DNA from 3 places in the Tolypothrix sp. PCC 7601 genome. Region 3 is predicted to be linked to each of the others. Evidence: predicted binding sites of a transcription regulator. Region 3 holds the regulator's gene; each other region holds the start of a gene.
The links. Region 3 encodes HrcA, which represses chaperone genes, less so after heat shock. Its sites were predicted from a motif close to TTAGCACTCNNGANTCNNGAGTGCTAA; they were not measured.
Positions count from the first base shown of each region.

Region 1: groES (co-chaperone GroES) is a predicted target of HrcA. The motif match lies at 1,835-1,861, and genes of this name have one in related genera.
Region 2: groL (chaperonin GroEL) is a predicted target of HrcA. The motif match lies at 7,560-7,586, and genes of this name have one in related genera.

Region 1 is NZ_CP064879.1:6,795,601-6,805,946, reverse strand. Features, by position in the region: gene groL (chaperonin GroEL) at 1-1,398, opposite strand, end outside; gene groES (co-chaperone GroES) at 1,506-1,817, opposite strand; gene HG267_RS27390 (hypothetical protein) at 2,626-2,790, opposite strand; gene HG267_RS27385 (response regulator transcription factor) at 3,046-3,723, shown strand; gene HG267_RS27380 (YqeG family HAD IIIA-type phosphatase) at 5,011-5,550, shown strand; gene proB (glutamate 5-kinase) at 5,807-6,916, shown strand; gene HG267_RS41770 (MASE1 domain-containing protein) at 7,167-9,140, shown strand; gene HG267_RS27360 (response regulator) at 9,142-10,346, opposite strand, start outside.
Region 2 is NZ_CP064879.1:1,700,002-1,710,347, forward strand. Features, by position in the region: gene HG267_RS07075 (ATP-binding protein) at 1-1,426, shown strand, start outside; gene HG267_RS07080 (two-component system response regulator) at 1,740-2,135, shown strand; gene HG267_RS07085 (response regulator) at 2,128-4,101, shown strand; gene aroB (3-dehydroquinate synthase) at 4,542-5,633, opposite strand; gene groL (chaperonin GroEL) at 5,851-7,527, opposite strand; gene HG267_RS07100 (MraY family glycosyltransferase) at 7,834-8,925, shown strand; gene HG267_RS07105 (M4 family metallopeptidase) at 9,043-10,140, shown strand; gene fabG (3-oxoacyl-[acyl-carrier-protein] reductase) at 10,209-10,346, opposite strand, start outside.
Region 3 is NZ_CP064879.1:4,304,186-4,314,531, reverse strand. Features, by position in the region: gene HG267_RS17735 (DUF3352 domain-containing protein) at 1-1,162, opposite strand, end outside; gene HG267_RS17730 (rhodanese-like domain-containing protein) at 1,253-1,612, shown strand; gene HG267_RS17725 (hypothetical protein) at 1,616-1,768, shown strand; gene hrcA (heat-inducible transcriptional repressor HrcA) at 2,094-3,170, shown strand; gene HG267_RS17715 (hypothetical protein) at 3,183-3,860, shown strand; gene HG267_RS17710 (UPF0182 family protein) at 4,271-7,264, opposite strand; gene HG267_RS17705 (cyclic nucleotide-binding domain-containing protein) at 7,690-8,106, shown strand; gene HG267_RS17700 (GNAT family N-acetyltransferase) at 8,316-8,840, shown strand; gene HG267_RS17695 (cobyrinate a,c-diamide synthase) at 8,849-10,346, opposite strand, start outside.

The DNA of each region.
Region 1 (10,346 bases), 2.5 Mb from region 3:
AGCAATTACAGCGCCGTTTTGACCTGCGTTTTCTGCAATTCTCTTCAGAGGAGCAGGTAAAGCACGAGCAACAATCAACGCACCAGTTAATTCTTCACCAGAGAGGTTGCTGTTAGCCCATTCTTCCAGTTGAGGAGTTAAGTGAGCGAGGGTTGTACCACCACCAGGAACGATACCTTCTTCAACAGCAGCTTTGGTAGCGTTGATAGCGTCTTCTAAGCGCAGCTTCTTATCCTTCATTTCGGTTTCGGTAGCTGCACCGACTTTAACTACAGCAACACCACCAGCTAGTTTAGCTAGACGTTCTTGCAGTTTTTCTTTGTCGTAGGAAGATTCGGTTTCTTCAATTTGACGACGGATTTGGTCAATCCGAGCCTTAACAGCAACTTCATTACCTTCAGCAACAATTGTGGTGTTGTCTTTGGTAATGGTGATGCGGCGAGCTTTACCTAGGCTATCTAGCTTGGTGTTATCTAGCTTGAGACCAGCATCTTCGGTGATTAGTTGACCGCCGGTGAGGATAGCGATATCTTCCAGCATAGCTTTGCGGCGATCGCCAAATCCTGGAGCCTTAACAGCAGCAACGTTGAGTACACCACGTAACCGGTTAACTACCAGAGTTGCCAAAGCTTCTTTTTCAATATCTTCAGCAATGATTACTAAGGGACGACCAGCACGTGCTACTTGCTCAAGCACGGGTACAAGGTCTTGTACCAAAGCAATTTTCTTATCGGTTAACAGAATGAAAGGCTCATCGAAGACTGCTTCCATCCGTTCTGGGTCGGTAGCGAAGTAGGGAGAAATATAGCCTTTGTCAAAGCGCATCCCTTCGGTGATTTCCAGTTCGGTGGTCATAGATTTCCCTTCTTCTAGGGAAATTACGCCTTCCTTACCTACCTTATCCATTGCTTGGGCAATCATCTGACCGACTTCTTCGTCGTTACCGGCGGAGATGGAACCAACTTGAGCAATAGCCTTGGAATCTTCTACAGGACGAGCGTGTTGAGCAATCTTTTCTACTAAGAAGTTAGCGGCTTTGTCAATACCACGCTTCAATAAAATTGCATTTGCGCCAGCAGCAACGTTCCGCAAGCCTTCTTTCACAATTGCGTGAGCCAAAACGGTAGCTGTGGTGGTACCATCACCCGCCGCGTCGTTGGTTTTAGAAGCTGCTTGGCGAATCAAAGCCACGCCAGTATTTTCAATATGGTCTTCTAATTCAATTTCTTTGGCAATGGTTACGCCATCATTGACGATTTGCGGTGCGCCAAATTTCTTCTCTAGCACGACGTTACGACCTTTAGGGCCAAGGGTAACAGCCACTGCTTCAGCTAGAATATCCATGCCTCGTTCCAGGGCGCGACGGGCGTTTTCGTTGTAGATAATGCGCTTTGCCATAATTGTTAATAGTCCTTTGTCATTTGTCTTTTGTCTTTTGTCATTTGTCCCTTGTCATTTGTCCTTTGTCATTAACTAATGACAAAACGACCAATGATCAATGACCATTACGCAACGACTGCTAGAATATCTTTTTCAGAAAGCAGGACATATTCTTCTGTGCCGAGCTTGACATCTGTGCCAGCGTACTTGGAGTACAGAACTTTGTCTCCAATTTTGATTTCTGGTTCTTGACGAGAACCGTCATCATTCCGCTTACCAGGGCCAATTGCAACTACTTCACCGACCTGGGGCTTTTCCTTGGCGGTGTCGGGCAAATAAAGACCACCTGCGGTCTTTTCTTCAGATGCGCTCACTTTCACGAAAACGCGATCGCCTAAAGGTTTTACTGTAGAAACGCTTAAAGATACTGCTGCCATATTTAATTTCTCCAGAGTTAGCACTCTCAACTCCTGAGTGCTAATTTACCGAAGAGTCGCACACAATGGCAACAATTTTGGGTGTACGGGTTTCCGAACTGCTTGGGATTGGGGGTTGGGGATTGGGGATTGGGGAACTCGGGGCCCCCTCTGGGGATAAGGGGTAATGGGGATTGGGGACTGGGAAAGGATTAACTCTTAACCTTTGTACAGACGCGATGAATCGCGTCTATGCAACTCTTGACAATTTGACTCTTGACCCTTAATTCTTCAGCCTTAATTACACATACTTAAGCATAAATACTTATTAATATTTAATCTTCAGGTTTTTTGCTGTCAGTGATGAATATTTTTATAGGAATGAATTTATTTGCAAAGCGGAGAAATTGTTATAGAACTGTAATCAGGGAGCAGCTCGATGAATAACAATATAGCGATCCAGTACAGCCGTAAAATCCCCAAAACCACTAAATATCTGGGCAATAAACCCCTGGGTAATTGTCTAGAAACTCTTGGATTTGCAAAGATTTAACGACATATTTTCATTTGTTTTAGACAGACAGTTACTAACTGCTGCTGAAAACAAGCTAGTCTGGAATCCTGGGAATACTTAAAAAAGCGACTGAAGCAGCTCAAACTCTATCAGACGCAAAATAGTCGTCCCATTTGCATTAACGAAACTAAAGCTAATTGCTTGCGGGTTTTCGGTTCTAGACGGATAATAGTTGTTTACCCGGATGGTGTCTGGTATCGTCGAGCAAACACGGAAGTGATTGAGCGGATCACACAAGAACACTTGATAGGCAAATTAAGGTGGTGGAAGAATATGTATTTTTAACCCATCCTTTGCCAGAAACTTCTCTGGTTGCTTGTGAACAACTGATAGAGGACTTAACATCCGAAGGATATCGTAATTAGGTAGTAAGCGCTCTGAAGCGGGGGTTGGTTTTGAGCTAGGGTCATCTTCAGCCATTACTGAACTTGTGAATCGGAAGGATTATTATTTAATCAGCGCTTTTTTCACCCGCCACTTTCAAAGCGATATATAATAACGCATTATAATTACTACTGCTCTACGTATCCTTACTGGACTATTGCCAATAAGCTAGTAGTCTCCTAAACAGTGGTTATCACTGATAAGACTTCCCAGAAGCAAAGGCAGGTTAAGTGGGAAAAAAGACAACATCTCAGAATAATCCACCATAGAGGATAAATATACAAGACCTTGATGGACCGAAGCGCGACAAGTGCCACTGCTATGAAAGAGCCCAGCATGAAAGATCACAAACGACTTCTACTGATTGATGATGACCCTAACCTCATCTTGCTGGTGAAGGATTACTTGGAATTCCGGGGATATGAAGTCATCACCGCCGAAAATGGAAGAGAAGCTTTAGAAATTCTAGAGCATGATGTTCCAGATATGATTATCTGCGACGTGATGATGCCGGAAATGGACGGATACACTTTTGTAGAACAAGTCCGGCAAAATGAACGTACTAGCTGGATTCCCGTTCTTTTCCTTTCAGCTAAAGGACAAAGCGCAGACAGAGTTAAAGGGCTAAATAAAGGTGCTGACGTTTATATGGTCAAGCCTTTTGAACCTGAAGAACTCGTAGCGCAAGTAGAATCTTCACTGAAACAAACCATCCGTTGGAAAGAACACCAAGCAAAAGGAGGGGAAAACGGTTCTCGTATCCAAGTTCCCTTCGATGTACAGCTAACTCCAACCGAACTGAAAGTTGTACAGTTCGTAGCTAGAGGTTTAGCTAACCGCGAAATTGCTGAAGAGTTAAACGTCAGTCAGCGTACCGTTGAAAGCCATGTGTCCAACATGTTGGGCAAAACCAATCTCCACAACCGTACTGAACTAGCACGGTGGGCGATTGAAAATCAAATGGCTTAAATAGCTATCAGCATTCAGCCGTCAGGCTTTAGCTGTCTAATTGACTGCTGATAGCTGATAGTTAAATGAGTACTAATCTGCTTGCAGGATGAATTGGCGAAAATTTCTCAATTTAATTCCTCAAATTCTCACATCCAGTTTCCCAACCAATGAATTATGAATTGTGAAGCTGATGATTAAGTTTCGTAACTTTTTTTCATAATTCACTGCTAAGAATAGAGTCCTTACTGGTTGATGCTGGCAACTCTACCATTTGGTGGAACTACTTCCGCTCACCCTCCGCTCCCTAGGTAAAGTGGTAGTTTGTTGATTGCTTGACAGTAGATGATTCTGGCTCCCCACAACATAGCGGCGATTTCTGGATGTTGGGATAGTAGAGAGTATTTAACTTAGGGTAGAAGATAACGGTAGTTTTTCCCTAGTTATTGTCTCGCCAATTTCACCATGCCATAACGAGATTACTAGGATTGAGAGTACATCACCATCATCAGTCCCACTCGCTTGCTTGTATTGAGTTCCAAGTACGCATCTCCTCACCTGAATCGCACTAAGACATTTAGCAAGCGGGTGTTTCTTTCATGATTTATTGATTGGTACTTAGTTTCACTAATGCTATGGGGATTTTGATGGCAAATTCTGTTCCATATTCAGGATGGGATATTAAGGGACTTCCAAGTAAAAAAACATTCCATTGCTATTGTTCACTGTTGAGCGTTGACTGCTGACTGTTAACTGTGAACCGTCAACAGTCAACGAATTGAACGGAATAATTTATTTTTTGGAGTTCCCTAAGTGGATATTGCCATGATGATTCTTAATAACTTGATGGCTAATAGCTAATCCTCGTAATTAAGCGTGATTAAACCAGTAAAGCTTTGCAGGGGGTAAGGGAAATTTTTTTTCCTTTCCTCCTTTTTTATGTGTATAGGTTGGAAGTGCTGTTAGCGGTAGCGGGGCGTTTAGCCCGTGCTGAGTTCTGAGTAAAAATCGCAATTCTACTTGCGTGCAAGGCTTGTGAAACTTGTGTTACCAGAACAGCTTCCTGTGCTGACATAGCGATCGCACTCTATCAGATATATAACTTTCTTAGGTTGGCAAGGTTACCATCCAAGCTTTATCCTAAAAAAACTAAGTATTTGTATTTTTAGGAAACTTATCATAGCATATCTGTGATTTTTCATACCTAAAAAAATACTAAATAACTGATGTAAAACTTCACAGAAAACAACAGTCATTAATTCATAAGTTAATTGTGACTGCTGCCAAGACACCCTTGATGCTTAAAATATGGCTTGGAACAACCTCTTACAACCGGACTTGATTTTAGAAGGTTCCATTTTAAAACTGACACCAGACATTATCCAGCAATATGGATTAAAGGGATTAGTGCTGGATGTCGATGAGACTTTAGTACCGATGAAAATAGGGGCGGCTTCAGCAGAATTACAACAATGGGTAGAGGAAATGCGTGCCTGTGCTGTACTTTGGTTAGTCAGCAATAACCTGAGTGAAGCGCGGATTGGGAGTATTGCCCGTTCCCTGAACCTACCTTATTATCTAGGTGCAGCCAAACCTTCACGGCGCAAAATTAGAGCCGCACTCAAAGCAATGAATTTACCCGTTCACCAAGTGGGGATGGTAGGCGATCGCTTGTTTACCGATGTCTTAGCAGGTAACCGCTTGGGAATGTTTACCATCTTGGTAGAACCAATTATCCATCCCGAAGTAGCTCTGCGCTCTCACCCCATCAGAAACTTTGAAGTTTGGGTGTCTGAAGCCTTGGGCGCTAGCATCAGCCCAAAATACACAAAAATTCACAAAGATTGATTTTTAGTTAAAAAACTAAATCTAAAAAAAACATTAAGGAATCTTTCGCAATGACAAAAATCTGGGATTATAAGTGTTAATAACATGGGGTCAGCCAAAAAAAGACCCTAACGTTTAATAAATACATATAAAACCGTAGAGCGTCAGCCCTCACTAATAGAGGTGCTGGCGCTTTACAATTTTTATTAGTCATTTGTTATTTGTGGCTTGTCCTTTGTCTGATAACAAATGACAAATGCCCTATGCCCCATACCCCATGTCTAAAACCATCGTCGTTAAAATTGGTACTTCTAGTCTGACTCAGCCAGAAACCGGACAGCTGGCACTTTCTACTATTGCGACTTTAGCTGAGACACTATCTGATTTGCAACGCCAAGGTCATCGCGTGATTTTGGTGTCCTCTGGTGCAGTGGGGGTGGGTTGTGCGCGGTTGGGTTTAACGGAACGTCCCAAAGCGATCGCTCTCAAACAAGCAGTCGCCGCAGTCGGACAAGGGCGGTTAATGCGGGTTTACGATGATTTATTTACCACCCTGCAACAGCCAATTGCCCAAGTTTTGCTGACTCGTAGCGATTTGGTGCAGCGCAGCCGCTATCTCAATATCTACAACACCTTTCGCGAACTGCTGGGACTAGGGGTAATTCCGGTAGTGAATGAAAATGATACGGTAGCGGTGGATGAGCTAAAATTTGGCGATAATGACACCCTTTCAGCATTAGTTGCCAGTTTAGTAGAAGCAGATTGGTTATTTTTGCTGACTGATGTTGATAGATTGTACTCAGCAGATCCCCGTTCTGTACCTGATGCTCAACCAATATCTTTGGTGAGTAGTATTAAAGAATTAGCCAAATTACAGATTCAGACAGGTTCTCAAGGTTCCCAGTGGGGTACTGGCGGGATGATCACCAAAATTTCGGCGGCGAGAATTGCGATCGCAGCTGGTGTGCGGACAGTAATCACCCAAGGAAGATTTCCTCGCAACATCGAAAAAATATTACAGGGGGAACCGATAGGTACTCACTTTGAACCACAGCCAGAACCCACCTCAGCCAGAAAACGCTGGATAGCTTACGGCCTTGTCCCTGCAGGAAAATTGTATTTAGATGCAGGTGCGATCGCAGCTATTTCCGAATCTGGAAAATCCTTATTAGCAGCTGGTATCAAAGCAGTAGAGGGAGAATTTGATACACAAGAAGCCGTGCAATTATGTGATAGCACTGGTAACGAAATCGCCAGAGGGCTGGTGAATTACAACAGTGAAGAACTGCAAAAAATTCGCGGTTGTCATTCACGAGAAATCCCTACAATATTGGGCTATGCTGGCGCTGAAACTGTAGTTCACCGGGATAATTTAGTGTTGACTTAGGGGTTGGGCATTGGGCATTGGGCATTGGGCATTGGGAAAAAGAGATTTTCATGTTTGGTTGTGGGTTTTTTCTGTGATGGACTAGTGGTGAATCAATCCAAAATCTAAAATCCAAAATCCAAAATTGACTACTTCTCAATCCAAAAATCCAAAATCCAAAATTGTTCTTGGCTGCTTGATGTTCCTGCCAGAGAGGAAAAGGGAATTCTAGGTTTAAGGAAAACGTCTATACCAAGCAGTCCCTAAACGGATGACTCCACAAAAATCTCATATAGTTCCTCATGTACTCAAGCAAATCGGATGCATTATTGTTTTGGCGATCGCCTACTATGGCATGGCGGAAATCTCACGCCATATAGCTTCTACACCGCAAGATGTGACTCCAGTTTGGCCCCCGGATGGAATTGCTAGTGGGGCTGTTTTGTTGTTTGGTAACTGGATTGGGTACGGTGTGTTGCTGGGTTCATTTTTCGCCAACTTCTGGGCGTTTCGAGATCCTACAAATTTTTTATCTCTGGCGATTTCAACGCTGCCGGTTTTCGTGATTGCGCTCGGCACAACATTGGGAACTATGTTGGGTGCTTTTCTACTGCGGAAAACTACCAATCTTCGCTATCCCTTAGACCATATTCCCGATGTGTTTAAATTTTTGATATTAACCAGTATGGTAGGGCCGACTATTAATGCAACGGTTGGGGTAACTTGCTTGACGTTGACTGGTAAAGTTCCTTGGGCAGTATATTGGACAGTTTGGTTAACCTGGTGGATTTCTAATGTTTCGGGAATTTTTATTGTCACCCCGATACTCCTTAGTTGGGGTCGATTCATTCAACAACACCGAGGTGCGATGCGGCAATGGTTAGCCTCCATTTTCACCTCAGAGATGGGACAATCCCAAGTAGCCTCACACCGTTGCAAATTTTGGCTAATTTTAGTAGATCCAGTGATTCTGATGAGTTTGGTGATTGTCATCACCAAAGTAGCTTTTGGAGATGGATATCACCTGGAGTATATGTTAATTCCCATGTTGATTTGGTCTGCATTTCGACTTGGTCAACCAGGTGCAACGTTATTAACTTTTATTGTGGCTGCGATCGCAGTCCTTGCTACGGTTAATGGCAAAGGTGGTTTTGCACATCAGGATCTCAACCAATCTTTGATGCAACTACAATTGTTTATTGGCGTAATTACACTCACGATTCTTGTACTGACAGCAACAATTGCAGAACGCACACAAGCAGAAACAAAGTTGCGTTTAGCTTTTGCTGAATTAGCCAGTACTAATGAAACTTTGGAATTTAGAGTCCGGCAGAGAACTGAAGAATTAAATGTTAAGAATACTGCTCTAAAGCAAACCCTAGAAACGCTGAAACAGACTCAATTACAGATGCTTCAGAGTGAAAAAATGTCTGCATTGGGTCAGATGGTAGCAGGGGTTGCCCATGAAATTAATAACCCCGTTAATTTCATTCATGGTAACTTAATTCATCTTTCTGAATATATCGAAAACTTGTTGAGAGCATTGCAAGTTTACCAGCAGCACTATCCTCATCCATCTCCAGCCTTGCAAGCAGAATTAGATCAATTGGAATTGGACTTTTTAGAGGAAGATATGGACAAAGTTCTTCAGTCTATGAAAAGTGGTACTAAACGCATCAGTACTATTGTGTTATCGTTACGGAATTTCTCACGCTTGGATGAAGCGGAATGGAAAGCGGTAGACATTCATCAAGGTATTGATAGTACCTTGGTACTTTTACAACATCGATTGCAAGCAACAAGCAATCACCCAGAAGTTCAGCTGATTAAAGACTATGGTGATTTACCACTAATTGAATGTGATGCTGGCTCTCTTAATCAAGTATTTATAAGTCTTTTGAGTAATGCTGTTGACGCATTAGAAGAATCTCATCAGCGGGGTTCATTCATGGATAATTCTGCTAACCTTAATTTCATCAGAATTCAAACTCGTCAAATAGATACAAATCGAGTGATGATTATGATTGCTGACAATGGTATAGGCATCAACCAAGAGATTTTATCTAAAATATTTGACCCTTTCTTCACTACCAAACCTATTGGCAAAGGCACTGGCTTGGGCTTATTTATGAGCTATCAAATTGTCACCCAAAAGCATGGCGGTAATCTTTGGTGTGACTCCATACAAGGTCAAGGGACGAAGTTTGTAATTGAAATTCCTGTTAAGGTAATTCGTAATTCGTAATTTAATTAACGCTCATCCTTAGTGCTGTTAAAAAATCTTCCTCTACATAAGGTTTCGTAAAGTAGGTAGTCGCGCCTAATTGCATAGCCAACTGACGATGCTGATTAGTGCTGCATGAACTGAGCATGATGACTGGGATTTTGGCTAATTGCGAATCTTTGAGACGATAGCTGAGAAACTCAAAGCCATTGAGATTAGGCATTTCAATATCACAAATCACCATTTGCACATGGGGATTTTGCTGTAACTGGGCGATCGCTTCTTGTCCATCTTCGGCTTGCAACACTTGATAACCTTCTCTTTGCAATGTCAAAGATACTATATGGCGCACGCTATGGGAATCATCTACCACCAGAATTGTTGGTTCTCGGTGAATAATTGCTGTGTCTGCTGGATTGAATAATTTAGTAGTGGAGTAAATCTGTTGACTGTGATTAATTGTCTGCTGCAACAGCGCCGCTACATCAATTAATGGCAGTAACTTGTCTTTCCAAATCGTACAACCATAAACGCAACTGGAAAATTCTTGGTCTGTTGGTAAAGGATTGATGACTAACTCTGGTTCTGCAATGAGGTATTGAATTTCTGGTTCTAAAGCCAAAATTTGCTGACCTAAGTTGAGTACTAACATTGGTTCTGGCTGACGATTTCCTAAGGGTTTGGCACTACCGTAACTGAGTAGTTCTGATAGTTGATAGTTAGGAATTACTTGTCCGCGCCAATGCAAAAACCGCTGTCGTTGAGAATAGATAATTTGGTCAGCTTCTGCAACTAAAAGTTCTTCCACGCTGTCGGAGTTGACTGTAAAAACATTCCCATCCGCTACCCAAACAAATAAATTAGCGGTTTTCAGTTTGTGTGGTGATGCTGGATTTTGACTGTTTTGGATGATAACCCCACTCGAATTAGAGGTTCCATTAGCCGCTTGGGGAGCATTTTTATTCAAGATAGATTCATAAGCTGCACGCCAACCAGCCAAAGCTACTTTCCCAATTGTTTGAGCCGCTTGTGGGGTTGTTTGTAGAGTCGCGATCGCAATTTGGGCGATCGCAATGAACTCAGAGATATTGTAGAATTCGCCAAAGCCCAAAAATAAATTTGCCTGTGCGATCAGTTGCTCTGGTAATTTATCAATGTCAGATTCCGCGAGAATTCTTTCTAGGTTTTCTAAAGCCTGAGCCATCTCTGTTGTTGGCATTAACTGAG
Region 2 (10,346 bases), 2.6 Mb from region 3:
GATGGATTTCTTTGAGATGGAATCGCAGCCAGGACAGGGAACAACGGTGGTGATGAGTAAAGGGTTGTCGAAGCGCACACCTACTTTCACCGATTTGCAATTGCAGCAGATTCGAGACACTGTGATGGAGCGATCGCCTCAAAATCCCTATGAAGAAATCCAGCGCCAAAACCAGGAATTACTGCAAGCAATGGCAGAGCTACGCAAGCGCGAAGAAGAACTAACCCAACTTAACCGGGAACTGGAAGATACCAATCGCGGTGTGCTTGCTCTCTACGCAGAATTGGATGAGAAGGCAGACTCTCTGCAAAAGGCCAACGAGTTAAAAACCCGCTTTCTCTCGAATATGAGCCATGAGTTTCGCACACCGCTCAACTCTATTTTGTCCCTATCTCGGATGCTGCTGGCACGGATGGATGGTGATTTGACCGCCGAGCAAGAAAAGCAGGTGACATTCATCCAAAAGGCGGCGAGTGGATTATCAGAACTGGTCAACGACTTGCTGGATTTGGCAAAGGTGGAAGCTGGAAAAATTGAAGTGCGTCCCAGTTCCTTTGAAGTCAGTGACTTGTTTGCTACGCTGCGAGGAATGCTGCGCCCATTATTGGTTCAAGGCTCCTCCGTGGCGTTGAATATCGAGGAACCTGAAGGCATTGGGCAAATGTATAGCGATGAGGGGAAGGTCGCGCAAATTCTGAGAAACTTTGTCTCGAATGCGCTGAAATTTACTGAGCAGGGAGAAGTGCGTGTCAGCGCTATGCAAAGGGGTCATGCTGTGATCTTCTCCGTGTCTGATACAGGCATCGGTATTGCGATCGCCGATCAAGAGCGCATTTTTGAGGATTTTGTCCAAATTGAGTCTTCTCTACAAAAGCAGGTGAAGGGAACCGGGTTAGGGTTGCCGTTATCACGTAAGCTAACGGAGCTACTCGGCGGCAGCATTTCAGTTGAAAGTAAGCTGGGCCAAGGCTCTACCTTTACGGCATCGATTCCGATTGTCTACCCATACGCGACCGAATTTCCCACCCTACTGCCACCGATCGCATCACTTGAGTCAACTCGCCTGCCCATTCTGGCAGTTGAAGATCATCCAGAAACGTTATTTATTTACGAAAACCACCTTCAGCATTCAATCTATCAATTAATTGCCACCCGTACCTTAACTCAGGCAAGGCAAGTATTACAAAAAGTTCGACCAGCGGCGATTATGCTAGATATTATGCTAGAAGGACAAAACGGCTGGACGTTTTTGCGAGAACTCAAAGGAGATGAAACAACTCGCAGCATCCCTGTAATCGTCATTACCATCATTGATAACGAAAAGCAGGCACTGGCGCTAGGAGCCGACGGTTTTTTAATTAAGCCAGTAGACAGATTGCCTCTATTAAAAAAACTTAATACTCATCGTTCGCGTAATCGATTCTGAAAATAAAGAATTCATCAAAATGGTTAAAAGGCTTACAACAAAAGGATTAATCGCATCAAACTTTTATCCATATACCCTTTAGAGGCGTGGTTAGTTCACAGTGCGATGACGGTGCGATCGCACCGATACATTCAGATTCCTACTGAAATCTTTGAGGGAAATCGGGTAAGTGTAAGCTTTCTATTCTGATTACCAAAACCAAAGCTATATATAGTAGGAATTTCATGGTTTTTTGGGAATTAATTATTTCCGATTTGGATTACGCGAATGGTGAGTTAATAGGCTAATTAATCAGAACCAACCTCAAACACTCTTGTTAATTGATGATGACCCCGCCTATCGGTATTTAGTGAAACAGTTGTTGGTAAATACACAGTTAAGTATTTTAGAAGCCATGAATGGACAGGAAGGATTAAATTTAGCACAACGCGAGCAACCAAGTGCCATCGTGCTTGATTTGGAAATGCCAGAGTTGAGCGGGTTTGATGTCCTCAAGGAGCTGAAGAGCAATACTGTCACTCAGTCGATTCCGGCGATTATCTACTCATCAGCACAGCTGGATGCAGAAGCGCACAGTCAATTAGCAAAAAAAAGCATCGCCATTCTTTCTAAAGACATCGGTTCTCAAGGAACAGCGATTGCCCAACTCCAAGATGCGCTCGTAAAAGCTGGACTGGTTCTAGATGCTTGCGGGCAAAGTTATGTCTGAGCCACGGGTGACGATCCTGCATGTTGACGATAACGAAGCCAATCGTTACGTTGTGACTCGAATTTTGCAAAACGCAGGCTTTGCTGTCGTGGAAGCAGCAACCGGAGCGGCAGGATTAAAGGCAGTTGCCAATCATCAGCCAGATTTGGTGATTTTGGATGTCAAATTACCTGATATCAGCGGCTTTGAGGTCTGTCGCCAAATTAAGGCCAACCCCGAATTGGCTTTTATCCCTGTGCTACAACTTTCTGCAAGTTTTATCCAAAGCCAGGATAAAGCAGAAGGTTTAGACAGTGGTGCTGATGGCTATCTAGTGCAACCCGTTGAACCTATTGAACTGCTGGCTACAGTGCGATCGCTGCTGCGAATTCGCCGCGCAGAGGAAGCTGCTTTGTCCTCAGCCCGAGAGTGGCAAACCACCTTTGACTCAATCAACGACGGCGTATGTCTGGTAGATAGAGAAGGTAGAATTCGCCGTTGTAATCGAGCGATGATACAGCTTGTTTGCAAGCATAAGAGCGAAATTTTGGGTCGTCTTTACCATGAGTTGTTAAACGCAGAATGGGGAATGGGTGACGGCACCTGTTTTCGCCGTGCTCAAGAAACTCACCAACGGCAAGTTCTAGAATTTCAGTCCCAAGGACGGTGGTTTGCCAAAACTATCGACCCGGTATTTGATCGCCTGGGGACACTCACAGGTGCGGTTTTCATCCTGTCCGATATCACCGAGCGCAAACAAGCAGAAGTCTTGCTGCAAGAGCAGAACGAGCGCCTCAATCGGCTGATGGTTTCTTTACAACAACAAACTGAACAAGCACAACAAGCCAACCGGATTAAAGATGAATTTCTGGCTGTGCTGTCTCATGAATTGCGATCGCCCCTGAATCCGATTTTGGGATGGACAAAAATTTTGCAAACGAGCCAACAGGACGTAGCCAAAACTCAGTATGCACTTGCAACTATCGAGCGCAACGCTAAACTACAAGCGCAACTGATTGAAGATTTGCTGAATGTGTCGCGCATTCTTCAAGGCAAGTTGAGTTTAAATAAAGTTCCAGTTAGCCTCAGCTTGATCATCAAAGCAGCCTTGGAAACCGTGCGGCTCGCTGCTGAAGCTAAATCCATTCAGATTCAAACAGTATTTGAACCAAACCTTGGGCAAGTATTGGGTGATTCTGGTCGTCTGCAACAGGTTGTTTGCAATCTACTTTCCAACGCGATTAAATTTACCTCACAGGGTGGTCGAGTCGAGGTGCGGTTAGAAAGGATGAAGAATGAAGTAGATACTCATCCTTTGGAATATACTCAAATCACTGTCAGCGACACTGGTATGGGGATCTCTAGTGACTTTCTGCCCTATGTCTTTGACTACTTCCGCCAAGCTGATGGGACAACGACCCGCAGATTTGGTGGATTAGGGTTAGGGTTAGCGATCGTGCGTCATTTGGTTGAACTGCATGGAGGAACCGTTCAAGCAGCAAGCAAGGGAGTTGGACAAGGAGCAACCTTTACAGTCAAGTTTCCACTGCTCGCTGCCGCACAACTGAATCAAAATGATACTACCTTTCATAATCGCTCAGACTTCAATCTCAATGGGTTGCAAACGCTGCTTGTAGATGATGACAGAGATTCGCGGGAGTTCATTGCCTTCCTGCTAGAACAGTACGGGGCGCAAGTGACGCAAGCCCAATCAGCACATGATGCTCTGAGCAGTTTGGGGCAAGCAAAATTTGATTTGCTGATCAGTGATATTGGGATGCCCGATATGGATGGCTATACACTAATTCGTCAAATTAGAAAGCAGTCACCTGACCAGAGTAGAGAAATTCCAGCGATCGCCCTCACTGCTTATGCAGGAGATGTCGATCAACAACTCGCACTATCCGCCGGATTTCAAGAGCATATTTCCAAACCAATTGAGCCAGAGATACTAATACAGGCGATTTTAACTATAGTCCGGGTATGAGACTTCCAAATAAAAAAATAATCTCTTTGGCAAGCAGATGAGGAAGAAGAATACAATGATGGTCTTGCCTCCGAAAAATGGATAATTTAATTTCTGGAAGTCCCTATAGTAAAGATTAGTGAAAAATTCGGACATTATATCTGCCCTATCTCTTCATACTCTTTTTTTGGCTAAGGCATTACTTATACTAAATCAAATAATGTTTGCAACACATCAATATATTCTAGAGGGCAAGGCAGTGCCTCAATACTGCTCGGTTAAGGATTTTCAAGTTGGAATTTGGTTTGGGGAAAAGGTGAAAGGGTAAGGGTTAAAGGTTTTTTCTTGCCCCTTTTCCCCTTCCCCTTTTGCCCTTAACCGACAAGTATTGGGCACTGCCTTGCCCCTACCCGTGTTTGGTGACCTCATGTACCCGCAATCTGTAATTGGTTGTGAATTGATTACATCGCCTGTAAAACTTGGCGAATCGTATCTGCTGGTACTTCATCGGTAACTGTCACTACACCTATCTGTGTTGGTAAAACAAACCTGACTTTACCTGCTTTGACTTTTTTATCTAGTTGCAGTGCGTCAATAATGGCTGCAATATCTACCCCAGAGGGTAATTGAGTCGGTAAACCTGCTTTTTGAATTAAGGCGTTTTGACGTTCTGTCTCTTCTTTTTGCCACATTCCTAGTTCCACGGCAATTTGCCCAGCTGCTACCATACCAATACCCACAGCTTCGCCGTGATTGACTAGGCGATAACCAGTCAAGCTTTCTACTGCATGACCAATGGTGTGACCATAATTGAGAATTGCCCTTAATCCAGCTTCTTTCTCATCTTTGCTGACGACATCGGCTTTAGCTTGACAAGACCTAATTAATATGATTTCTATCAGTTCAGGTTTAATGTAGCGGAGTTGGTTCAGGTGTTTACTTGCTTCCATTTGGGAAAACAAATCCGCATCCCAAATCACACCATACTTAATTACTTCTGCCATTCCCGCCCGAAACTCGCGCACGGGGAGAGTTTTCAAAACTTCGGGGTCAATTAATACTAAGCGCGGCTGATGAAAAGCCCCTATCAAGTTTTTACCTTGGGGATGATTTACGCCTGTTTTGCCCCCAATTGCCGAATCTACCATTGCTAACAATGTGGTAGGCACTTGCACGACACTAATCCCACGCAACCAAGTAGCGGCAGCAAAACCAGCCATATCACCAATCACACCACCACCCAACGCCACAATTGTAGCGGAACGTTCGAGGCGGTTTTCTAAAGCTGCATCGTAGATTTTTTGAATAGAATTCAGGTTTTTGAAGCGTTCCCCGGCTGGTAAGATACAGCTAGAAACTTCAAATCCTGCCGTTTTTAAAGAATTGATAGCTCTATCACCATAATGCTTAAAAATAGTGGGATTAGAAACGACTAGTACCTTTTTCCCTAGCTGCAAACTAGTCATTTTCTCACCCAGTTGATCTAAACTACCAGGTGCGATCGCAATCTCATAAGATTGCTCTGGTAAATTCACATTAATTACAGAAGTCATTACCCAGCCCCAAAACACGCCGTGGGCTGTATTTTACCGCAATCTGGGGCATGGGGCATTGGGCATGGGGCATTGGGGATAAATTCCCATTACCAATTACCAATTACCAATTACCAATTACCAAATGACAAATAAAAAACAGTTTGTGCAAAGACAAACTGTTTATACTAACTAATTTTTACTCAGTACTCGGCACTCAGTACTCAGCACTGGTGGCTTAGAACATGCCCATGCCGCCCATGCCACCCATACCGCCCATGCCGCCCATGCCGCCCATGCCACCCATGCCGCCATCAGCGGGAGCAGCAGCTTTCTTTTCAGGCTTTTCAACAACGAGGGCTTCGGTGGTTAGTACTAAACCAGCAATGGAAGCAGCATTTTGCAAAGCTGAACGCACGACTTTGGCGGGGTCGATAATACCAGCCGCAATTAAGTCTTCAAATTCGCCTGTAGCGGCATTGTAGCCAACATTGATATCAGTTTCCTTGACTCTGGAAACGATAACGGAACCTTCAACGCCAGCGTTATCGGCGATTTGACGCAATGGTGCTTCTAGTGCGCGTCCAATGATGTCAGCTCCAATTTTTTCTTCGTTATCTTCGAGGCTGTTTTTGATGGCTTCTACTTTGGTAGCCAGGTGAATTAGGGTTGTACCACCACCAGGCACAATACCTTCTTCTACAGCCGCTTTGGTAGCGTTGAGAGCATCTTCAATCCGTAATTTACGGTCTTTGAGTTCGGTTTCGGTGGCTGCACCAACTTTGATTACTGCCACACCGCCAGCTAGCTTGGCAATGCGTTCTTGCAGTTTTTCTTTGTCGTATTCGGAATCTGTTTCTTCTAATTGTTTACGGATTTGACCAATCCGCTTTTGAATTTCTGGTTTGGTGGTACTACCAGCGACAATTGTGGTGTTTTCTTTGTCAATGGTAATTTTGCGGGCGGTTCCTAGGGCTTCGATAGCTGCGGTATCCAAGCTCAAGCCGATTTCTTCCGAAATCATCTGCCCATCGGTGAGAATCGCAATATCTTGTAACAAAGCTTTGCGGCGATCGCCAAATCCAGGGGCTTTAATTGCAGCTACGGAAAGTACGCCTCGTGCTTTATTCACAACCAAAGTTGCCAAAGCATCGCCTTCGACATCTTCTGCAATAATCAGCAAAGATTGACCCAAACGAGCCACTTTTTCGAGGATAGGTACTAAATCCTGAATGCTGTTAATTTTTTTGTCAGTAATCAGAATCCGAGCGTTTTCAAATTCTACGGTCTGCCGCTCGTTGTTGGTGATAAAGTAAGGAGAAATGTAACCCCGGTCAATTTGCATCCCCTCCACTACTTCTAGTTCAGTTGTCAGGGACTTAGATTCTTCAACAGTAATTACACCATCTTTAGTGACCTTATCCATTGCTTCAGCCAGCATACTACCGACTTCTTCATCATTGCCCGCTGAAACTGTGGCAACTTGAGCGATCGCACTTCCTTCTACTGGCTTGGCTATTTTGGCGATTTCTGCAACTAAGGCCTCTACAGTCTTGTCCATCCCCCGCTTTAGAATAATGGGGTTGCTACCAGCAGCAACGTTCTTTAAACCTTCGCGGATCAAAGCTTGTGCTAAAACCGTGGCTGTAGTGGTACCATCACCAGCAACATCTTTTGTTTTCGATGCTACTTCTTGGATGAGTCTCGCACCTGTATTTTCTAATGGATCTTCTAATTCAATTTCTTTGGCAACAGTGATACCATCGTTGACAATTTGGGGGGCACCAAATTTTTTTTCTAAAAGAACGTTCCGGCCTTTTGGCCCTAGGGTGATTTTTACAGCATCAGCAAGAGCGTTCACACCCCGTTCTAGGGCCCGCCGCGATTCCTCATCAAATGCAATAATCTTCGCCATGTTTTATTTCTCAAGCGCTTCCATTAGACAATTTAGCACTCACAGCGCCAGAGTGCTAATACTATGACGAAGATTGGGGATTGGAGATTGGGGATTGGGGACTGGGGATTGGGGATTGGGGACTGGGAAAAAGAGTGATCAAGGGACAAGGACAAATACCAATTACCCAATGACAAATGACAAATGACAAATAACAAATGACAAATGACAAATGACAAATAACAAATGACCTTAACCTTAACTTTTATTGATTAAGATACAGTTGATGCTTATGTTGAATATTAGCAGTAATGGTTGGATTGGGAGATGAATCTATATAACTCCCTGAAATCCCTGGGTATTGCCGAACCAAGCGGCACCGGCTGGTTGGCTGTAATGTTTACGTTTATTTTGGCTTGGTTAGTAACCTGGCGTTTAATGCCGACAGTACGTAAATTTGCTTTGCGGGTGGGTTGGGCCGATCAACCAAACGCACGACGACTGAACCGAGAACCTTTGCCAAATGCAGGGGGATTGGCTATTTACACAGGTGTGATTGCTGCACTGGTATTAGCTACCCTTTTACGACCGATTGAATTGCAAGGTGTATTAGCTCAGGTTTTAACTATCCTTTTGGGAGGAACAATCTTAGTTCTGGTTGGCTTTATTGATGATCAATTTGGCTTACCTCCCTCTGTGCGGATGTTCACTCAAATTCTCACGGCGCTGTTACTAGTTGCTAACGGTATTAGAATCGAAGTTACTTTTGGCACACCCATTGATTATCTCCTTTCCCTATCACTGACAGTATTTTGGGTAGTAGGTATTACCAATGCTATCAACTTGATGGATGGTATGGATGGTTTAGCTGGAGGAGTGAGTTTTATCACTGCGATGAGCCTATTGGCGGTTTCTGCTCAAATTTCCCAAAAAGCAGCCGCAACCTTAGTCCTAGCAGCATTGGGAGGCGCAGCTTTGGGCTTTTTGCGCCATAACTTCCACCCCTCCAGAATTATTATGGGTGATGCTGGAGCCTACTTTTTTGGCTATGTACTAGCGGCGACTAGTATTTTAGGAAAATTGCAAGTAACTACCGTATTTGCACTTGTACCAACAGTATTATTTTTGCTACTTCCAGTACTGGATACAACACAAGTAATTGTGCGAAGGCTGATGGCGGGTAAAAACCCCATGAGTACGCCAGGAAAAGACCATCTTCATCACCGCTTGCTAGCTTGGGGATTCTCTCAACGCCGTGCTGCGTTTACCCTGTGGTCAATTAGCTTAGTTTTTAATTTGTTGGCGATGAGAATGCAGCATTTGTCCTTGGTGCAAATGCTAGCTACAACCTTAAGTGTCATCCTCCTGATTGGCTTTACTATCTGGGGACGAATGAAGAGGGTGGAAGCAATTTCATGAGTGAATTTTTGTGACAAAACCTCGAAATTTGAGCAAATTTGTCTGGATCTAAGGACAGTGGCGATCGCAAATTGAATGGAAATGCGATCGCCACTTCTGTGATTCAGGAGTAAAACTATGCATCGTCAAGGTAAAAGAGCGGCTAAATCTCAGGTTTGTCACGCCAATAACCAATTTTGTCCGATTTGCTTTGTTGTCCCACCACATATGTTGAAGGAGATAGCCAAACGTGGTGATACTCAACAGAGTGACTGGGCGTTTCAAAGCTTAACCCGTTCCGCCCGGATTCGCGGACAACGTGATGTCTTAAGCTTAATTCCTTCGGCTAAATCAACTGGAGAGAAGCGCCGGACGATTTATGATGCCAATAATGGTATAGAACTGCCTGGCAAACTGGTACGTGGTGAGGGCAATCCTCCTACTCAAGACCCCGCCGTCAATGAAGCCTATGATGCTGCTGGTGCTACCTTTGATTTTTACAAGGAAATCTACAAGCGAAATTCTATTGACGATCGCGGTTTGCGTTTAGACTCTACAGTTCATTACAGCCAGAATTATGACAACGCCTTTTGGGATGGCAACCAAATGGTTTATGGCGATGGCGATGGGCAGATTTTTACTCGCTTCACCAAATCAATTGATGTCATCGCCCATGAACTCACCCACGGGATCACTCAATATGAAGCGAATTTAACCTATCAAAATCAACCGGGGGCATTAAATGAATCTATGTCTGATGTCTTTGGTTCCTTAGTTAAACAACGGGTACTCAACCACACAGCAGATCAAGCCGACTGGATCATTGGCGCTGGTTTATTTATGCCTGGGGTGAAAGGAGTAGGTATTCGCTCTATGAAAGCGCCGGGAACTGCTTACGACGATCCTGTATTGGGTAAAGACCCCCAACCCGCCCATGTCAAAGATTTATATAAAGGAACCGAAGATAACGGAGGTGTACATATCAACTCTGGTATTCCCAACCATGCTTTTTATTTAGCCGCAGTAGAAATCGGTGGTTACGCTTGGGAAAAAGCTGGAAAAATCTGGTATATCACCTTAAGAGACAGATTACGCCCCCGTTCAAATTTTGCCAAAGCCGCACACCATACAATCTCTGTAGCTGGCGAATTATATGGTCATGGAAGTAAAGAACAAAATGCTGTTCGTAATGCTTGGAAAAAAGTAGGCGTAGAACCAGCACTGTTGGGATTATAAGTTGTGAATTGAATGTTGAGTGTAGAGTACTGAGCTTTCCGCACTGTACACTCAACATTCAGCACTCCTTAAGCCATTACCATGCCACCATCGACATTGAACACTTGGCCAGTAATGTAGGCGGCGGCGGGATCAGCAGCTAAGAAACGCACCATCCCAGCAATTTCTTCCGGTTGACCGTAGCGACCAAGGGGGATGAATTTGAG
Region 3 (10,346 bases):
ACACCCAACTGTTACTTGCTGGCTGCTTTTGGGGTAAGAGTGCGATCGCATATTCGCCTTCTACCCAGCTAAAGATATCTTCAGTTAGATTTATCCCCCAACGGTTTTGCAAATCCTTCAATGGTTTCGCCATCTTCGATTTCATACCTTCCTGAGAAACCGCTAGGGTTGCTGTAACCTGTTTCCAGAGTTTGGCTAAATCGGTGTCACCCAAATTGCTTAAATTAGTACCAGAGATAGCTAAACCTGCTGATGTGGGGATATATTGCAATGCGCCTACAGGTTGAGATAATGATGGCGCAGGAGAACCAGCAATACTTTCTGGGGAATTTGCACTTAAAAAGCTAGTTTCTGCGATTAATCCTTTGGAATTCAATACAAAGGAAATAATTTCGCTGTCATAAGTTGATTCTTGCAGTTCTAACCCTTGCCATTTTGCTAAGGAAGGGAAATTTAAGAAAGCTGCAGCCACAGCACCTTTAGGTAATTGTTCTTTAGCTTTTTGATATTGCACATAGCTGTTTAAATTTAAATCGGGAGCTTGGACATTATTAATCGCATCTTTGAGTACTTTCAAATCGTTAGCGAATAAGACAAACTCATTCCCAACAACCGCACCAGCGATAAAATCTTGCTTGGGTGGTGGATTGTCGTAAATTAGTTTTACCCCTTCATATTCTTCAGTTGCTAAATTTCCCCCAGCTAATACCCGCTTAGAAAACAGCAAATCTACAAACTCACGACTTTTTTGTGATTGCGTAGTTGCTAGCGCCAGCAAATATCCAGATTGCTGTCCATTTTCTGGTTCGCGATCAATATCTAAGCTAGTAACAGCGAGAGTAATTTCATTACCTAACCAAGGTTGAATATCTTCTTGGTAATCGATATTACTCTTCGCCAATAAACTAGTTTTGAGCTTCGATAATTCACCTTCACGCTCTAACGCCTGTAATTTGTCTGGATTTACTAATAGAGAAACTGTAATCGGAGAAAATTTCGATACAAATATAGCTGCGCTAGATTGCGGAGAACTAGAAGCCACAAGGTTAACTGGACTTTTCACGAAAAACCAGTAATAACCACCAATCACAAACAATATGAATGCGATCGCACCTGCTACAAGGAAGGTGAAAAACGAGCTTTGCCTGTTCACATTTAACATACTAAAGTTAACAATTTAGGAATCGATGCTCATGCTACGGTTACGATCTTCATGTCAACATAAATAATATAGGATTGTTTACAAAACCTCATGACAGGCAATTCTCCTAATCAACCCATTGCCCACATTAGCGTTGAGGAACTTGCACAACGTCTCTCAACCAAGGATTCCAGTATTCAGCTAGTGGATGTGCGCGAACCTCAAGAACTCGCGATCGCTAGCATTGAGGGTTTTGTTAACTTCCCTCTCAGTGAATTTGCAGAATGGGGCGAGCAAGTCCCCACCCTCTTAAATCCTCATACTGAAACCCTAGTACTCTGCCACCACGGTATGCGCTCTGCTCAAATGTGCCAGTGGTTACTCGCTCAGGGTTTTACCAATGTTAAAAATATTACAGGTGGCATCGCTGCTTATTCTCAGCTAGTTGACCCTTCAGTGCCGCAGTATTAGGGATTGGGGACTGGGGATTGGGGACTGGGGATTGGGGACTGGGGAAAAACTATTACTCATTACTCATTACTCATTACTCATTACCCCATGCCCCATGCCCAATGCCCCATGCCCCATGCCCAATGCCCCATTCCCTTTTCCGCAATTACTCTGTAGGTATATATCTAAAGTGAAAAAAAATCCGTGCTAACACATACATTTTTTCCTAAAAGTTTGTGGAAAAATATGCTTATGTAAGCCACAATGTAGATGACTACAACCAGCTTTGATGATAATAGTCAAGCTCTTTTCCAGAGCGGCTGAAGAATAAATTAAAATATAAATTAATATTAATTAATTTCTGCTAGATAAATAGCTAGCAATGTTAACTCACAATTAGCTATAGTAGTTTACTATTAATAATTTTTTTTCATTTGCGGGGAAACCCAGACAATTTTTGCAAAGTTTCATTAAAATTTTTTGCCTCAGCCAAGAATACCTTATGCAAGTCCAGTTGACAAATCGACAACAGCATATACTTTGGGCAACAGTACGTCATTATATTGCTACGGCAGAACCTGTAGGGTCAAAAGCGTTAATTGAAGAGTATGACCTAGGGGTGAGTTCAGCCACAATTCGCAATGTGATGGGTGTCCTAGAAAAATCTGGTTTACTATTCCAACCACACACATCTGCTGGACGAGTACCTTCGGACTCTGGATATCGCATTTATGTAGATCAGCTAATTACACCATCAGAAGCTTTGGCTAAAGAGGTAGAACAAGCGCTGCAAAAACGCCTACATTGGGAAGATTGGAGTTTAGAAGCTCTATTGCATGGTGCAGCGCAGATTTTAGCTAGCTTGAGTGGTTGTATTAGCTTGATTACTATGCCGCAAACTAACACAGCATTGTTACGCCATTTGCAATTAATGCAAATTGAAACGGGGCGAATCATGCTGATTGTGGTTACAGACAACTATGAAACGCATTCGCGGTTAATGGATTTATCGCCAACGCGAGAAGAAACCAAACTTGATGCAGAAGTAATCGATCGCGAATTGCAAATCGTCTCTAACTTTTTGAATAGCCACCTGCGAGGACGCAGTTTGTTGGAATTAGCCACCCTAGATTGGAGCGAATTAGATCAAGAGTTCCAACGCTATGGCGAATTTCTCAAAACTTCTGTTGCAGAATTAGCCCGTAAGACTGTTACGCCCACAGCCACACAAATTATGATTCGGGGTGTGGGTGAAGTTTTGCGCCAGCCAGAATTTTCTCAAGTCCAACAAGTGCAAACAATTATCCATCTGTTGGAAGAAGAACAAGACCAGCTGTGGCGATTAATCTTTGAACAGCCAGAGGTTGAAGATCAGAGCAAGCCACGGGTAAATGTTCGCATTGGTGCAGAAAACCCACTCGAACCAATACGCACCTGTACCTTGATTAGTTCTACCTATCGTCGGGGTAGCATTCCCGTTGGGAGTGTGGGAGTTTTAGGCCCCACACGCCTAGATTACGAAAGTGCGATCGCTGTTGTAGCTGCGGCTGCTGATTACCTATCGGAGGCTTTCAGTTAATCAGATGACATTATGACGAGAAAAATAGGCTTTGGGTTGTTGTGGCTAGGATTTATTGTTTATGCATTTTTTCTCGCCCCACCCGATCGCCCTAATACATTCGAGTTAATCAAGAATTTGAGCATTGGGCAATGGCAAGGTATTAACCCTTTAGTCATTGCTCTGTTTTACATCATGGGTATTTGGCCTTTAATTTACAGTGCTTTAGCACTGTTTGATGAGAGAGGACAAAAAATCCGAGCTTGGCCATTTGCGAGTGCATCTTTTGCAGTCGGAGCATTTGCACTTTTACCCTACTTAGCTCTACGCCACCCAAATCCACAGTTTCAAGGACAAAAAAACGCTGTTCTCAAACTGTTAGATTCTCGTGTAACTGGAATTGGTTTAACTATAGCCACAACTATTTTAGTTGCCTATGGTTTACAAGGTAATTGGAGTGATTTTGCACAACAATGGCAAACTAGCCGCTTCATCCATGTGATGAGCCTAGATTTCGCTTTACTGTGCCTATTATTCCCTGCATTACTAACAGATGATATGGCACGTCGCGGCTGGAAAAATCCTGCATTATTCTGGTTAATCACTTTAATTCCCTTGTTCGGGCCTCTCATGTATTTATGTGTGCGTCCATCTCTACCAGAAAGGGGATTAGACACAGTATCTAGTTCGCAACAAACATTGACAAATTAAATTCACGCCTCCAGATTCATCCAGGGTACACATTGGATTTTAGATTTTGGATTTTAGATTTTGGATTAAATAGGACTTACGCAATAACTCTTCCAAACTCTCTTTACTTCGTGTTCTTTGCGTACTTCGTGGTTCGTTTTTTCATGATTTTGCGTAAGTCCTGTTAAATAATTAACCAAGCCAAAATATAATATCAATTTCAGAGGAACGTATTCTTTCTCCTCTGCTCCCTCTGCTGACATAGCGATTGATTATTTTTTTATTTGTCAGTCCCTAACCAATACTGCTAAGTTAAAGATTTTCAACTCTTAATTTGGTTTGGGGAAAAGGTAAAAGGGTAAGAGTTAAAGGTTTTTTCTTGCCCCTTTTCCCCTTCAGCGTTTTGCCCTTAACCGACAAGTATTGAGTCTCTAACTTGGTGATGCTTCTTCTACAGGACGAATAATCGCTGGTGCTGGGGTTACTTCTGGTTTAAAGATGGCTTGTAATGCTTGTTCTAAAGTTTGTGCCATAACAATTCGGTTTTCGTAAGCTACAACTACCCTAACTAAAGTGGGTAAACTATTTTTTGTAGCTTCTAAATAAATTGGCTCGACATAAAGCAGAGATTGTTCTATTGGTATTACCAAGAGATTGCCTTGTATAGCTCTAGAACCTTGGCGATTCCATAAAGAAATTTGCTGAGAAATTACAGGATCTTGGTTAATCCTAGCTTCGATTTGTTCTGGCCCGTACACCAAACGTTCTTTAGGAAAAACATACAGTAACAACTTACCGTAATTTTGACCATCCGATCGCGCTGCTAACCAAGCGATTAAATTCGTTCTTTGCTTGGGAGTATAAGGTAAAAGCAAGAGAAATTCTTCAAAGGGGTTGGTAGGTAAGCTGGTAATTAAATAGTACGGTTCTACTGGACGCGCTTGATTACCATAGATTTCGTTAGGAATTTGCCATTGGTCTTCCCGGTTGTAAAATACCTGAGTATCTGTCATGTGGTAGGTCATCAACCGTTCAGCCTGAATGTTGAAATAATCAACAGGATAGCGGATATGCTTGCTGAGTGTTTTCGGCATTGCACTCAGGGGTTTAAATAGTTTGGGAAATATTTTTCTCCAAGTAGTAATTATTGGGTCATGGCGATCGGCAACATAAAAGTTAACAGTGCCGTTATAAGCATCTACTACGACTTTGACGGAGTTGCGAATATAGTTAATGCCATCTTGATTAGGATCGGAATAGGGATAGTGATGACTCGTTGTGTAGGCATCCACAATCCAGTAAAGATAATTTTGGTTTGTTGAGTAATCTTGATTTTTCTGATCGAGATTGGCATCAGCGACAACTAAATAAGGATCGCTGTCATATTTTAGAAAAGGTGCGATCGCTTGAATTCTTTGTTTAACATTTCGGCGTAATAAAACCTTTGTTTCTGGGAGAAAATCCCTAGTTATCGCCATTTGCCAGTCTTTCAAATAAGCAGCAAATAACCACCGTCGCCAAATTGCTCCGATAGAGATACCACCTCGTCCATCGTAAGTATGGTAAACATTATCACTACCACTGGGATAGTCGAGTTCTCTAACCTTAGTTCCAGTTATTACATAGTTATTTGTAATTTCACCGTAATAAATCCGGGGTTGCCCAATGGGAATACTGTTGCGAATGGCTTGATTGGCAGTGGTGAGGGCAGTGCTATTACCGCTAATGTCTTTAACGAAATATTCTGGTAGTCCACCAGGGCCAACTACGTTTACAGGACTGAGAGTAAAACCAAAACCGTGGGTATAAATTAGATGGCGGTTTACCCATGTTTGAGCTTCCTGGGGAACTGCACTGTAGTCTAATTCCCTAGCTGCAATTAATACTTGTCGCCGTTCTGTAATTTCCTGAGGTGGGGATGATGATTCCTGCTGCGGTGCGGCGGGACGGCTACTGGTGGCTTCTGTTTCTAGGGTATAGCGGTCAATATCTGCATCGGGAAACCGATAATAGGGTCGAATTTGCTGCAATTGACGGTTGGTTTCTAAAAGCGGCCGCTGATCCCACAAACGAATATTCCGAATTGTTAAGTCGTTGGCTTTGATATCAGCTTCCGTCAATTGACCTTGGGGGTTGAAATTTCTGGTATCAATTGGTTCCAAATCAAAGGCTTGGCGAGTTGAGGCAATAGTACGCCGAATGTAAGGTTGTTCTCGTTGCAATTCATTAGGCTGAACTACTAAATATTGCACTGCATTCGGTACTAGCAAACCACCTACCAGCGCCAACAAGAAATAAACTCCTAAACCATAGAACGCCAACTGACGATGGGGGGATTTTGGCCGCCAAAAGATTGTTCGCCACAAGAAGTAAAAGGCGATCGCTACTGCTAGGGCGCATAAAGTATTGTAAGCTGGCAACTGTGCTACTACGTCGGTATAGCTGGCACCGTAACTCACCCCACGCTTGGAATATAGCAATTCATAACGACTTAACAAATAACTGAGAGCCACAGCTACCATCAATGCACCACCCAAGCCGTATAAATGGCGTTGCTGTGGTGGCGAAAACCCTGGAAAAAATCCTTGGCTGAGACTATCGCCGGATAGGAGGTAGGTAAGAGTAACGGCGATTAAACCATAAAAAAATAATCCCACCAACCACAGTCCTAGCAATTCCAAGACAGGGAGAGAAAATATATAAAAGCTGGTATCTTTAATAAATAAAGGGTCGGTGTCGTTAAAGGCAGTACGAAACAAATATTGCAGTATCTTCGCCCAATTTTGGTAAATTATCTGCCCAAAGAGCAGACTCATGACAATAGCGATCGCCCTGAGCGACAATCGGGGATAAATTAAAATAGCGATCGCAATTCCCAAAACCAAGCTCAAATACCAAACTTGGGAAAATATTTGCCTTGCCAGCTGCCAAATTGTCTGTAGTTGAAAGCGATCGCTGACAAGTAAACTAGTCTTACTAAATGCTGGATTCCAATAGGAAATGGCAATTTCACCGTAGTAAGCCAGCATTAATCCCACCAACAAGCTGAAGCCCAAAGCTAGAGGTAGCAGCCAATGCAATCTGATGGCGGGAAAGCGTCGGGGATCGAAACTACGGGCTAAATTGCGAGGATCGGACTGAGGACTGAGAAGCCTTGTAAACTCACTGCTGAGTGGCTGACTCGTCACTGGCGGGGGATACTTGAGCCGTTCTGCAAAAAAGAGGTTTACCAGCAGATAGACAGCAGTTATCCCAACTACAAATACCCATATAGTAGTCTTAGTAACCAGCCTGAGCAGAAATACTTGGAGGTAGCCGACTTCCTGAAACCAGAAAATTTCGACTGGTAAACGGGAACCCAGAACTACGAGTAGCCATAGCCCTAGGAAGAATATTAATAGGCGAAAGCCCCATTTCCGCAACATTCCTTAGCAGCCAACCTTTTCTAAATTACAGTTATCAATGACTTTCCGCTGATGAAGCAAAACTTACTAGTCAGCCAGTTCATTGATGCCTTTAACTGATCCTAGTACTTCGTTAGATGAATTATGATTGCTACGTAAGTAATTAGGCGCGATCGCACTGATAATATGTAAACTTTTGTGGGGGAAAAGGTTAAAGGGTAAGGGTTAAAGGTTTTTTCTTACCCCTTTTCCCCTTCCCCTTTTGCCCTTAACCGACCAGTATTGTAAAGGGTACAGGTTTTCTCTTTTACCTGCCTCTTGAGCATTCTTAGATATAGTTATGCCGGAATTAAGCAGATTTATGCTGGCAAGCTTTGGCAAGTGTTATCCTACTACCTAACGGTAAAAGATGACCTACAATAATGTTTGATTTTTAACTCGCAATCATGCTAACCAGCGTTGACCGTTTATTGTTTGTGCGGCGAGTCCCGATTTTTAAAGAATTGCGGGATGATTTTATCGTGCGTCTTGCTTCCGTGATGAACGAGCTAACCTTTCCCTCAAATCACGCCATCTTTAGGCAAGGAGAAGAAGGGCGATCGCTCTATATTGTAGTATCTGGCCGTGTTAAAGTTCACATTGGCGAAAAAAAGTTGGCAGAGGTAGACAAAGGCAAGTACTTTGGCGAAATGGCAGTTTTTGATACACAACCCCGTTCCGCCTCAGCCACCACTTTAGAACCCTGCGAGTGTTTGGAACTCACCCAAGAACAACTCTATGATGCTATTGAAGAAACTCCCGAAATTGCTGTGAATATCATTCGTGAATTATCGCGTCTGATTCGCAGACTCAATGAAAAGTGAAAATATTACTATTAGTTATTGGGTGTTTGGTGTTTGTTAGAGGTGATTTTTAATATAGAACAGAAAATAATTTTAAATTTTTAATTAGTTATGATTTTCACAATTCAGCTTTTATACTTCTTCTAATAGACAAGAGTGTATTTTCTGCTTTCAGCGTCACGCAGCATCTAGAGCTTAACATACAGAATTTACAGAAAAGTAAAAAATTCATGCCAACAGATGCGGTAATTTTGCGCTTAGAAAAAGTAACGGAACAGCACGCTGATAGCCTTTACTCTTTTATCAGCAATCCACTTCTGTATGAATATCTTGAAGATTCAGTTCCTAGCCTCATAGAAATTAGGAGAAAATTTCAGTTTGCAGCGCTAGAAAAATCACCCGATAACCCAACTATGATTTGGCTCAAATGGGTTGCTATTAATGCTCAAAACCAATATGTAGGTATTGTGGAAATAGGGATTTTTGAAGATAAATATGCAGAAATTGGCTTTATGACGTTTGTGGGTTATCAAAACCAAGGCTACGCCCATGATTACTGTTCTTTAGCTATTGCAGAAACACAACGACGCTTTCACCTTTTATCACTGCACGCATCAGTCAATCAGCACAACCTTGCCTCTCGTAAAGTACTTGAGAGGCTGGGGTTTAAATTGTACAAAGTCAATCACAACGCAGAATTTATCAAAGGTAAACTTTCTGATGAATTAATTTACCGCTTGAATTTCTCAGAATAAATTGACGTTTATGATGATGCTAATTTCAGACATTCTTTAATAAAAGACTGCGGAATTTCCCAACTGGCACCCCAGTGTAAATGAACATAAGAAGCATAAACATTGATAGGTGAAATCCATCCTTCATAACCCATATTTTCATCACAATCATAGCGATAAGTTTCCCATAAAGGCTGAGGATTAATTGCAGTTAAATGAGAACGATGAAACTCATGTCCGTAAACAGTTTTCCCTGTCTTTACTAACAGATTATCTTGCAAAGCTACAGCACGACGATATCCTAAAGTTAAACGTTTATCCATCGTTGCAGATGTTGGTAAAATTCCTACCATTGGCCAAGATTCACCTGCAAAATCAATAATTTGCTCGCACAAATACATTAATCCCCCACATTCAGCAATTACAGGTATTCCTTGCATAATTGCTGTTTTGACAGCATCGCGAGTGCTAATATTTTCTGCTAATTGCTGGGCAAAAACCTCAGGGAAACCGCCACCAAAATAAATTCCCTGCACATCTTTTGGTAATTCAGAATCTGCTAACGGACTCCAAAAAACCAGTTCTGCACCCAACTCTTGCAACAAATCGAGATTATCTTGATAGTAAAAATTAAAAGCGCGATCGCGTGCTACTGCAATCCTTATTGAGGGAGATGAGGAAGAAATGTCTTGTCCCCTTGTCCCCTTGTTATCAGTCCCCAGTCCCCATTGCCCCTTATCCCCAGAGGGGGCCCCGAGTTCCCCAGTCCCCAGTCCCCATTGCCCTTTATCCCCAGAGGGGGCCCCGAGTTCCCCAGTCCCCAACATAGGCAATAACCTTTCCCAGTCAAAGCAAGTATCCCCTAAATCAGCAAGCCGACTGATCACAGCATCTAATTCTGGGAGTTCTGCTGTAGGCACTAAACCTAAATGGCGATCGGGAATGGTGATATTATCTTGACGACGCAGTACCCCAAGAATGGGTAAATGTAATGATTCTAGAGCGTCCTTGAGTAGAGAAATATGGCGATCGCTGCCTACGCGATTGAGTATTAAACCAGCTATTTTAATTCTCTGATCAAAAGAACAATAACCATGAGCGATCGCAGCCACAGAACCCGATAAGCGACTGCAATCAATTACCAACACCACAGGTAAATTCAGCAGCCTTGCAATATGTGCAGTACTGGCAAAATCAGTTATGAATTGGGCATGGGGGATGGGGCATGGGGCATTGGGCAATTGGTAATTGGTAATTGGTAATTGGCTATTTCTCCCCTTGTCCCCAGTCCCCTTAATCCCATCAAACAGCCCCATTACGCCTTCTACCAAAGCATATTCACTATTTTGGGTGTGACGGGCAAAACATTGCTGAATATAAGCTTCAGAAGTCAAAACTGGATCTAAATTCCGACAAGCACGACCAGTTACATGCTGATGAAACATCGGATCGATATAGTCCGGGCCGACCTTAAAGGATTGTACTGCTATACCCCGACGACATAATGATGCTAAAAGCGTCAGTGTA